2 regions of the Rhizobium sp. BT-226 genome follow, and region 1 is predicted to be linked to the other one. Evidence: predicted binding sites of a transcription regulator. Region 1 holds the regulator's gene; the other holds the start of a gene.

Evidence for each region. Region 1 encodes LexA, which represses DNA repair genes until DNA is damaged. Its sites were predicted from a motif close to TGTTCNNNNTGTGTTCNG; they were not measured.
Region 2: recA (recombinase RecA) is a predicted target of LexA. The motif match lies at 3,432-3,449, and genes of this name have one in related genera.

Annotation. Positions count from the first base shown of each region.
Region 1 is NZ_JAOYTI010000001.1:281,166-286,367, reverse strand. Features, by position in the region: gene eno (phosphopyruvate hydratase) at 1-464, opposite strand, end outside; gene kdsA (3-deoxy-8-phosphooctulonate synthase) at 602-1,447, opposite strand; gene OIU37_RS01630 (VOC family protein) at 1,444-2,340, opposite strand; gene lexA (transcriptional repressor LexA) at 2,536-3,255, shown strand; gene OIU37_RS01620 (ComEC/Rec2 family competence protein) at 3,236-5,202, opposite strand, start outside.
Region 2 is NZ_JAOYTI010000001.1:701,723-706,924, forward strand. Features, by position in the region: gene alaS (alanine--tRNA ligase) at 1-2,136, opposite strand, end outside; gene recA (recombinase RecA) at 2,291-3,385, opposite strand; gene OIU37_RS03715 (carbohydrate kinase family protein) at 3,615-4,559, shown strand; gene OIU37_RS03720 (pseudouridine-5'-phosphate glycosidase) at 4,645-5,202, shown strand, end outside.

The sequences.
Region 1 (5,202 bases):
GCGTGGGCACCGCCGTTGATGATGTTCATCATCGGCACCGGCAGCAGGCTCGCGGAAGCGCCGCCGACATAGCGGTAGAGCGGCAGGCCGGAGGCCTGGGCGGCAGCCTTGGCGACGGCGAGCGACACGCCGAGGATGGCGTTGGCGCCGAGGCGCGACTTGTTCGGCGTGCCGTCGAGCTCGATCATGATGTTGTCGATCTGGATCTGATTTTCGGCGTCGATGCCGCCGATCGCGTCGAAGATCTCGGTGTTGGCGGCTTCGACCGCCTTTTCGACGCCCTTGCCCAGATAGCGCTTGCCGCCGTCACGCAGTTCGACCGCCTCATGTGCGCCCGTCGAGGCACCCGAGGGAACGGCCGCGCGGCCCATGCTGCCATCTTCGAGATAGACATCGACTTCGACGGTGGGGTTGCCACGGCTATCGAGAATCTCGCGGGCGATGATATCGGTGATTGCAGTCATGGGTTCTTCCTGCTCGGTGGGTGATCAGTCGTTCGAAACCTGTCTTAATCGAAGACGTGCAAATTACAATGCTGCAATTTCCAGCCTTCGAACCAGCCTTCCCGGCCTATAGCACGATCATGTCAGGCTGTTGAACGTCAAGCCTTGGCGACCGCATCGAAGGCAAGCAGCTTTTCGAGAAGTCGCGGCATGTCCTTAAGGTAGACCATGTTCGGTCCGTCGGAAGGTGCATTGTCGGGGTCCTGATGGGTTTCGACGAAGACACCGGCAATGCCGGCAGCCACCGCTGCGCGCGCCAGCGTTTCCACGAATTCCCGCTGACCGCCGGAGGATTCGCCCTGCCCGCCCGGCTGCGCCACGGAATGGGTCGCATCGAAGATAACGGGGGCGCCCATCGCCGCCATGATCGGCAGCGAGCGCATGTCGGAGACCAGCGTATTGTAACCGAAGGAGGCGCCGCGCTCGCACAGCAGCACGTTCGGATTGCCGCTGGCATTGAGCTTCTTCAAGACGTTCTTCATATCCCAGGGAGCGAGGAACTGACCCTTCTTGACATTGACGACGCGGCCGGTCTTGGCGGCGGCGATGAGGAGGTCGGTCTGGCGGCAAAGGAAGGCCGGAATCTGCAGGACGTCGACGATCTTTGCCACCTCCGCGCATTGCTCGGCGGTATGGACGTCGGTCAGGACAGGAAACCCGAATTCCTTCTTGAGGTCGGCAAAGACCTCCATGCCCTTTTCGATGCCGATACCACGTTCGGCCGACAGCGAGGTCCGGTTCGCCTTGTCGAAGGAGCTCTTGTAGACGAGGCCGATGCCGAGCTTTCCGCAAAGCTCTTTCAGCGTGCCGGCAACCATGAAGGCGTGGTCGCGGCTCTCCATCTGGCATGGACCGGCAATCAGCGACAGGCGGCCGGTATTGGAAAAGGTGACCTGGCCTTGGCCTTCGCCGATCCTGACTTCGGAATTCGTATCAGTGCTCATCGTGTTTCCTCGAAGGCGAAGAGCGTGCCCTGCCCGGGCGCGGGCTTCACCAGAATGCGGTTGTTCTTGCGCGTGTATGTCACCCCGTTAGCAGCCAAATGCGCTTCTGTCACGGCAAGATCGGCGACAGTGAAGAGGATTGCCCGGCCGCGTAGGCCGCGATCGGCGGATGAGCCACCAATGTCGAAATAGGCCTCCAGCCCTTCTGGCGTCATCAGGCTGATTTTGGCATTCGATGCCGCGATATTGACGCCGAAACCGGTTTTCTCGACTGCCGATTGCGCCACGGCAAGGCTGACGAAGGCAGCGAAGGCGGCCGGCTCCGGCGTGCAAAGCGCGATCTCGACTATGCCGGTGACGCCATTGGCATGTGTTTCAAGCGCGGCGCGGTCGGCCGGCAGCGGATTGACGCGCTCGACGGTGAAAAGCAGGAGATCAGGCGCGCGCAGGTCGCCGGCAAAAGCCAGCTTGAAGCCGGCGATCGTCTCGGAACCGTCCGGCATCGTCATCGGCCGGGTGAACTGCAGCATCTCGCCGGCGCTCGATCCGTTGCCGACGAAGTTTTGATGATCGATGCCGCCAGCCTTGCTGCCGAAGGCCAGTCCCGAAAGCCCCTCCTCGCCGCAGCGGAAGCGGAAGGCCTGGTTGCGGGCAGTGAAGACATTGCCTTGCCGCGCCGATGCCTCGCTCTCCTCGACGCTCGCAACCCCGAGCGGCTCCAGATAGGTCTTATCGGCAAAAAAGACGCAGGCATTCTCCGTTCCGAAGGGATGGCGCGCATCGGAGGCAACGGTGAAGCCGAGCTTGCCGAGCCTTTCGCGCGCCAGATCGATATTGACGACCGGCAGCACGACATGATCCAGCGGGTGCGGTTTGGCGGAATGCTCGTTCATCATGTCCCTCCTGGAAAGGTCAAGAGATGTGCAGCGCGACCTTCAATACAAGACTTGTGTCCCAATCCGGCGAATGAAAATAAAAATCTCAACGAGTTGGCGCCAAGTTTTACGGAAATTTAGCTACTTGCGGAACACATATGGAACATATAGTGTCTGTTCTGGATTTGTTTCAATCACGAGGTCACAACGTCGATGCTCACGCGCAAACAACAGGAGCTTCTCCTCTTCATTCATGAGCGCATGAAGGAATCCGGCGTTCCGCCATCTTTCGACGAGATGAAGGATGCCCTGGACCTCGCCTCGAAGTCCGGGATTCATCGCTTGATTACAGCGCTCGAGGAGAGAGGCTTCATTCGCCGCCTACCGAACCGCGCCCGCGCGCTCGAGGTCATCAAGCTTCCGGAGGCCTACAGCCCCAGTATCCAGCCCCGGCGCGGCTTTTCGCCGAGCGTCATCGAGGGCAGCCTCGGCAAGCCACAGCCGGTCGCCGCCCCTGCTCCTGCAAAGCCCGTCGCCGACAACGGCAATTCGGTCTCCGTGCCGGTCATGGGCCGAATCGCTGCCGGTGTTCCGATCTCGGCGATCCAGAACAACACCCACGACATCGTCGTTCCGGCCGACATGCTCGGCTCCGGTGAACATTACGCGCTGGAGGTCAAGGGCGATTCGATGATCGACGCCGGCATCTTCGACGGCGACACCGTGATCATCCGCAACGGCAGCACTGCAAGTCCCGGTGATATCGTCGTTGCCCTCGTCGATGACGAGGAAGCGACGCTGAAGCGCTTCCGGCGCAAGGGCGCCTCGATCGCGCTAGAAGCCGCCAACCCGGCGTACGAGACCCGGATCTTCGGGCCGGACCGCGTCAAGGTACAGGGCAAACTCGTCGGCCTCATTCGCCGCTATCACTGACATTGGCCAGGCCGGTTTCGGTAAAACTGTTGCTGCGCCAGTCATAGGCGCGATGGCGCATCCATGGCCGCGACAATGCATCGAATGCGGTTGCGACCTCCGGGCCGGCATCCGTGAAGCGCAACTCGATGGAACCGCTCCTGCGAAGCGTCTCACCGGTGAAGAGCGTCGCGCCTGAGCGGCAGCTGTTTAAGCGAAGGCGGACCGACGTCACGACGATATCGGCGGCGTCGCATGCCGAGCCTAGATAGGCGGCATTGTCGATGACGGTTACCACCTGACCATTGCCAAGCCTTGATGTGCACCAGGCCTTCTTGACGCAGGAAAAGCGGTTTGCGTCACCGCCCGCTGCGGCGGCCCGCATCGCGGTCCTTGCTTCGTTTTGCTGATCGCGGGAAAGCCCGACGCGGCGATCTTCTCCCTCCGGCGGGATAGCAGGACCGTCCAGCATCTTCGGCGGATCATGCTTCTGCAGGACCAGCGCTCTCTGCCACTGGTCGAAGATGAAATCCGGCGGTCTTTCACGGTTGGAAGCCATTGCCGCCGCCTCGACGATTGCGACGAGACTACCATCCTCCGAAATCACCAGATCCGGCGGCCGGGGAACCGGCAGAAGCAGCAGGATGAGCGTCGCGACCGCGATAATCGATGTGCCGATATGGCGCAACCGGGTGCGGAGCAGCGTCAGCAGCAGAAAGCCTGCCACGGCGACGGTGAAATACCAGGCGGGCAAGCGGCCGACGTCGATATTGCCATTCCAGCCGGACACCGTCTTTGCGACCGCGATCACCAGATCGAGGCCGAATCCGACGATCTTCCAGGCCCAAACATCCAAGCCGAAAGGCATGAGCAGCATTGCCAGCAAGCCGGCCGGCATAATGATGAAGGAGATGATCGGCATTGTCGCGAGATTTGCCGGCAGGCCGTAGGCGGTCAGGCGATGAAAATGCTCGATCGAAAACAGCGCGGTGGAAAAACCGCCGATCAACGAGGTCAGGAAGACGCCGCCGAAGAAGCCCGCAACGGTAACGAAGGGCCTGATGATCGGCAGCTTCAGGAAAGCGTTTTCGCGGACCCGCCGATCCTTCCACAGCTGATAGCCAGAGACCAGCGCCAATGTGGCGGCAAAAGACATCTGGAAGCTCGGACCCAAGACCTCGGACGGCGAAATGACAATGATGACGTGCGCGGAGAGAGCGACATTGCGTAGGCTGATCGACGGCCGGTCGAAGAAGACGGCGATCAACATAATGGCCATCATGATGAAAGCGCGTTCGGCAGAGACCGCAAAGCCGGAGATCAGGAAATAGGCGGTGACGGTGATGAGCGCGCCGGCGGCGGCAATCTTCTTCGTCGGATAGGCCTCGGCGACACCGGGAAAGAGGCTGAGCAGCATCCGCAAGCCGACGAAGAAGATTCCGGCCGACAGCGCCATGTTGAGACCGGAGATGGCGATGATATGCGCCAGACCGGACTGGCGCAGCGCTTCCGTCGTCGCATCCGAGATGGCGCGCCGCTCGTCCGTCACCAGAGCAGCGGCAAAAGCGCCGGTGTCGCCGGGCAGGATCGACCTTATGCGGTCGCCGATACCGCTGCGCAGCCGGTAGAGCCATTCCAGCAGCGCTTCGGTCGTCGATCTGGCCGCCTGCGGACCTGCCTGCACATCGACCTTCGTCGGCGCACCGTAGAAGAAGCCGTTGGCGCCGATGCCATCGAAATAGGCACCGAAGGAGAAGTCGTTGAGCCCGGGAAGCGCTGGGCCTGCCGGCGGCGTCAGCCGCGCTCTGCCAGTGATGATATCGCCGATCTCGAAGGCCACGTCCGCGCCGCGGGCGATTGCGGTGATGCGGTCCGGCGGCCGCTTCACCTGTGGCGCCTCAGTGCCGGTAACGGCAAGAATGTAGCGCCACCGCCCGCGATCATCACCTTCGCGCCGCTCGACACGGC
Region 2 (5,202 bases), 420 kb from region 1:
GCGCGCCGATTCGCCAGTGACGGCCTCGATACGGCGAACGCCGGCGCCGACGGCATTTTCGCCGAGAACGCGGATCAGGCCGATCTGGCCGGTGGCTCCGACATGGGTGCCGCCACAGAGTTCGATCGAATAGGGCTTGCCGGCCTTGGCGCCGCGTACACCCTCGCCCATCGCGACAACCCGGACTTCATCGCCGTATTTTTCGCCGAACAGCGCCATCGCGCCTTCAGCGATCGCATCATCGACGCTCATCAACCTCGTGGTAACCGGCGAATTCTGCAGCACGATCTCGTTTGCCATATCCTCGACGAACTTCAGCTCCTCGGCCGACATCGGCTTCGGATGCGAAACGTCGAAGCGCAGGCGCTCGGGCGCGACCAGCGACCCCTTCTGCGCCACATGCGTGCCGAGCACCTCGCGTAGCGCCTCATGCAGCAGGTGGGTCGCCGAGTGGTTGGCGCGCAGCCGCGAACGACGGGCATGATCGACCGTAAGCACGACCGCATCGCCGTCCTTGACCACACCGTCGATGACAGTACCCTGATGCACGAACAGGCCTTCGCCCCTCTTTTGCGTGTCTGAAATCTCGATTTTGCCGTGATCGGACGAGATCACGCCTGTATCGCCCATCTGGCCGCCGGATTCGCCGTAGAACGGCGTCTGGTTGACGACGATCTGTACCTTGTCGCCGGCCATAGCTTGGGCCGTAACAGCGCCGTCCCTAACGATCGCCTGCACCACGCCTTCAGCCGTCTCGGTGTCGTAACCCAGGAATTCGGTCGCGCCGTGCTTTTCCTTGAGCTCGAACCAGATGGTCTCGGTCGCCTTTTCGCCTGAACCGGCCCAATGCGAGCGGGCTTCCGCCTTCTGCCGCTGCATCGCATCGGTGAAGCCGGAGATGTCGACGCCGATCTCGCGGGCGCGTAGCGCATCCTGCGTCAGGTCGAGCGGGAAACCATAGGTATCGTAGAGCTTGAAGGCGGTCTCGCCATCAAGCATGTCGCCCTTGGCAAGGTCCGCAGTCGCGTCGGAGAGAAGCGATAGGCCGCGCTCCAGCGTCTTGCGGAAGCGGTTTTCCTCGAGTTTCAGCGTTTCTGATATCAGCGGCTCGGCACGCACCAGTTCCGGATAGGCGCGACCCATCTGCTGCACCAGCGTCGGCAGCAGCTTGTACATCAGCGGTTCTTTGGCGCCGAGAAGCTGCGCATGGCGCATGGCGCGGCGCATGATACGGCGCAGCACATAGCCGCGGCCTTCATTTGAAGGCAACACGCCGTCAGCAATCAGGAAGGCAGAGGAGCGCAGGTGGTCGGCGATGACACGGTGACTGGCGCTGCCCTCCGCCTTGACGCCTATCGTATCCTCGATGGTGCCGGTCAGCGTGCGGAAGAGGTCGGTATCGAATACGCTCTGGACGCCCTGGAGAATACAGGCCATGCGCTCCAGACCCATGCCGGTGTCGATCGACGGACGGGGCAGCGGGTTGCGAACGCCAGGCTCGGTCTGCTCGAACTGCATGAAGACGAGGTTCCAGAATTCCAGGAACCGGTCGCCATCTTCCTCCGCTGAGCCCGGAGGGCCGCCCCAAACATTCTCACCCTGGTCGATGAAGATTTCCGAGCATGGGCCGCAGGGGCCTGTATCGCCCATCTGCCAGAAATTGTCAGAGGTCGGGATGCGGATGATCTTGTCGTCGGAAAAGCCGGCGATCTTCTTCCAAAGCGCTGCTGCTTCTTCGTCCTCGGAATAGACGGTTACCAGCAGGCGGTTCTTCGGAAGGTCGAAGCCTTCGGTGACGAGCTTCCAGGCAAGCTCGATCGCATTCTCCTTGAAATAGTCGCCGAAGGAGAAGTTGCCGAGCATCTCGAAGAAGGTCAGGTGGCGTGCAGTATAGCCGACATTGTCGAGGTCGTTGTGCTTGCCGCCGGCTCGCACGCATTTCTGCGACGTCGTCGCCGTCGAATAGGGACGCTTTTCGAGGCCGGTGAAGACGTTCTTGAACTGCACCATGCCGGCATTGGTGAACATCAGCGTCGGGTCGTTGCGCGGCACGAGCGGGCTCGACGGGACGATCTCATGGCCGTTCTTCTTGAAATAGTCGAGGAAGGTCGACCGGATATCGTTCACGCCGCTCATGCTATGCCCTTCAATGCTGCCCGAGGCAGGTAAATTTAAATCCATCGGCTTTTAACGTTCGCCCCCGCCACTGTCCAGCAGACAAACAAAACCGGCCGCATTCTCATCAGGAATGCGGCCGGTTGGAACTGTCCGATGAGTTCAAGCGCGAAAATTACATTTCCGCAGTGGCATCGCCATCGCCGTCATCCGGGTCCGGTCCGCCATTCTGCAGGAAGCGGTCGGCGATCAGGCCGGCATTCTGGCGCAGCGACAGTTCGATCTCGCGGGCGAGATCCGGATTGTCGCGCAGGAAGGTTTTGGCGTTTTCACGGCCCTGGCCGAGACGCTGGCTGTTATAGGAGAACCAGGCGCCTGACTTCTCGACGATGCCGGCCTTGACGCCGAGATCGACCAGTTCGCCGGTCTTGGAAACACCCTCGCCATACATGATGTCGAACTCGACCTGCTTGAAGGGCGGCGCCATCTTGTTCTTGACGACCTTGACGCGGGTCTGGTTGCCGATCACCTCTTCACGTTCCTTGACCGCGCCGATGCGGCGGATGTCGAGGCGCACGGAGGCATAGAATTTCAGCGCATTGCCGCCCGTCGTCGTCTCAGGCGAACCGAACATGACGCCGATCTTCATGCGGATCTGGTTGATGAAGATAACCATGGTGTTCGACTTGGAGATCGAAGCGGTGAGCTTACGCAGCGCCTGGCTCATCAGGCGCGCCTGAAGACCGGGAAGGCTATCGCCCATCTCGCCCTCGATTTCGGCACGCGGCGTCAGTGCGGCGACCGAGTCAACGACGAGAACGTCGACGGCGCCGGAGCGCACCAGCGTATCGGTGATTTCGAGCGCTTGCTCGCCGGTATCGGGCTGCGAGATCAGAAGGTTCTGCAGGTCGACGCCAAGCTTGCGGGCATAGACGGGATCGAGCGCATGTTCGGCATCGACGAAGGCGCAGATGCCACCCTTCTTCTGCGCTTCGGCAATCGTCTGTAGTGCAAGCGTCGTCTTGCCGGAGCTTTCCGGCCCGTAGATTTCGATGATGCGGCCCCTCGGCAGGCCACCAACGCCGAGTGCAATATCGAGGCCAAGCGAGCCGGTCGAGATCGTCTCGATCTCGACAACATTCTCGTTGGAGCCGAGTTTCATGATCGAGCCCTTGCCGAACGACCGCTCTATCTGTGAGAGTGCCGCTTCAAGCGCCTTGCTTTTGTCCACCGATTTGTCCTCTACCAGCCGCAATGAATTCTGAGACATCCGATCCACCTTTAGGTTATTGAAGCCGCTCAAGCAATGTCGAGTTTGTACCCTATTTGTTCCAATCTCGCAATAGGCGATCAAACAGTTGAAAGAAAAAGGTAAAACGACACGTGTTCTGCATTTGTTTTATCAATGAAAAGCAACGGCTTAGGCCAAAAGTGTCGACTCAACCGCGACGTGGCGCACCGTATCGATTCGTCCTTCGGGCATCGGGAGAGCGGATCGGATGAAGAAAAAGATTCTTGTTCTCGGCGGCGCCCATGTCGACCGGCGCGGCCGCATCTCCGGTGAGACGGCGCCTGGCGCCAGCAATCCCGGCACCTGGTTCGAGGAACCGGGCGGCGGTGGCTTCAATGCGGCGCGCAACTTGGCGAGGCTCGGTTTTCAGGTGACGATGATCTCGCCGCGCGGCGGCGATCCGATGGGCGAGACGGTCGGAGAAGCTGCCGATTTCGCCGGCATCGACGACCGGCCCTTCGTCTTCCTGGACCGCAAGACGCCGAGCTACACGGCGATCATCGAGAAGGACGGCAATCTGGTGATCGCCCTCGCCGACATGGATCTTTACCGCTTCTTCGTGCCGCGACGTCTCTCCATCCGCTGGGTGCGGGAGGCCTTCGCCGCGCATGATTTCATCCTCTTCGACGCCAACCTGCCGGAAGAGACGATCGCGGCGATCGTCGCCAAGGCACGCTCGCTAGACAAGCCCGTTGCGGCAATTGCCATCTCGCCGGCCAAGGTCGTCAGGCTGAAGCCCTGCATCGGAGATATCGACTACCTGTTTCTGAATGAGGCTGAAGCTGCCGCCCTTGCCGGTGAGCGGCCGGAAGAGGCTGCGGGCTGGCCGCCGTTGCTGAACGAGATCGGCATCAGGAACGCCGTCGTCACCCGCGGCCGGCGCGAGCTCGTCGCGTTTTGCGATGGCAGCGCCGTGACGCTGCAGCCGCCGATCGCCGACACCGTCGCCGATGTCACGGGTGCCGGCGATTCTCTTGCTGCCGGCACACTCGCTGCCTTGATATCAGGCCTGCCGCTCGAAGAAGCCGTCCGCCACGGCACTGCGGCCGCCATACTGACCGTGCAGTCGCAGCACGCCGTCAACGAAAATCTGACGCCCGATCTGCTGAATGAGGTGCTCGCCCTTGTTCCCAAGGTCAGAATTCTGCATTGAAGCGGCTAACTATAGTTGAGCATGATGTTGTCCGAAAACCACTCACACCTTCGGCATCATGCTCTGTCGATCACAGGACAAGACCATGACCAAGCCCGTCTCCCCTCTTTTGCCGATCGCTTATTCGAAGGAAGTCGCCAGCGCCAAGCAGCGCGGCGCGCCGCTGGTGGCGCTGGAATCGACGATCATCACCCACGGCATGCCCTATCCCGGCAATATCGAGATGGCCCGCAGCGTCGAGGCGATTATTCGCGAACAGGGTGCGGTGCCGGCAACGATCGCCGTCATTCACGGCACGCTGCACATCGGCCTTGAAGCTGCGGAACTGGAGCAACTCGCCAAGGCGACCGAAGTGATGAAGGTGTCGCGCGCCGATCTCGCCTTCGCCATCGCCGAGCGCCGCACCGGCGCCACCACGGTTGCGGCGACGATGATTGCGGCGGCGCGCGCCGGCATCCGTGTCTTTGCCACAGGCGGCATCGGCGGCGTCCATCGCGGCGCCGAGGAAAGCTTCGATATCTCGGCCGATCTCGAGGAACTCGCGCGCACCGGCGTCATCGTCGTCTGCGCCGGCGCCAAGGCGATCCTCGACATTCCAAAGACGCTGGAAGTGCTGGAAACCCGCGGCGTGCCCGTCGTCACC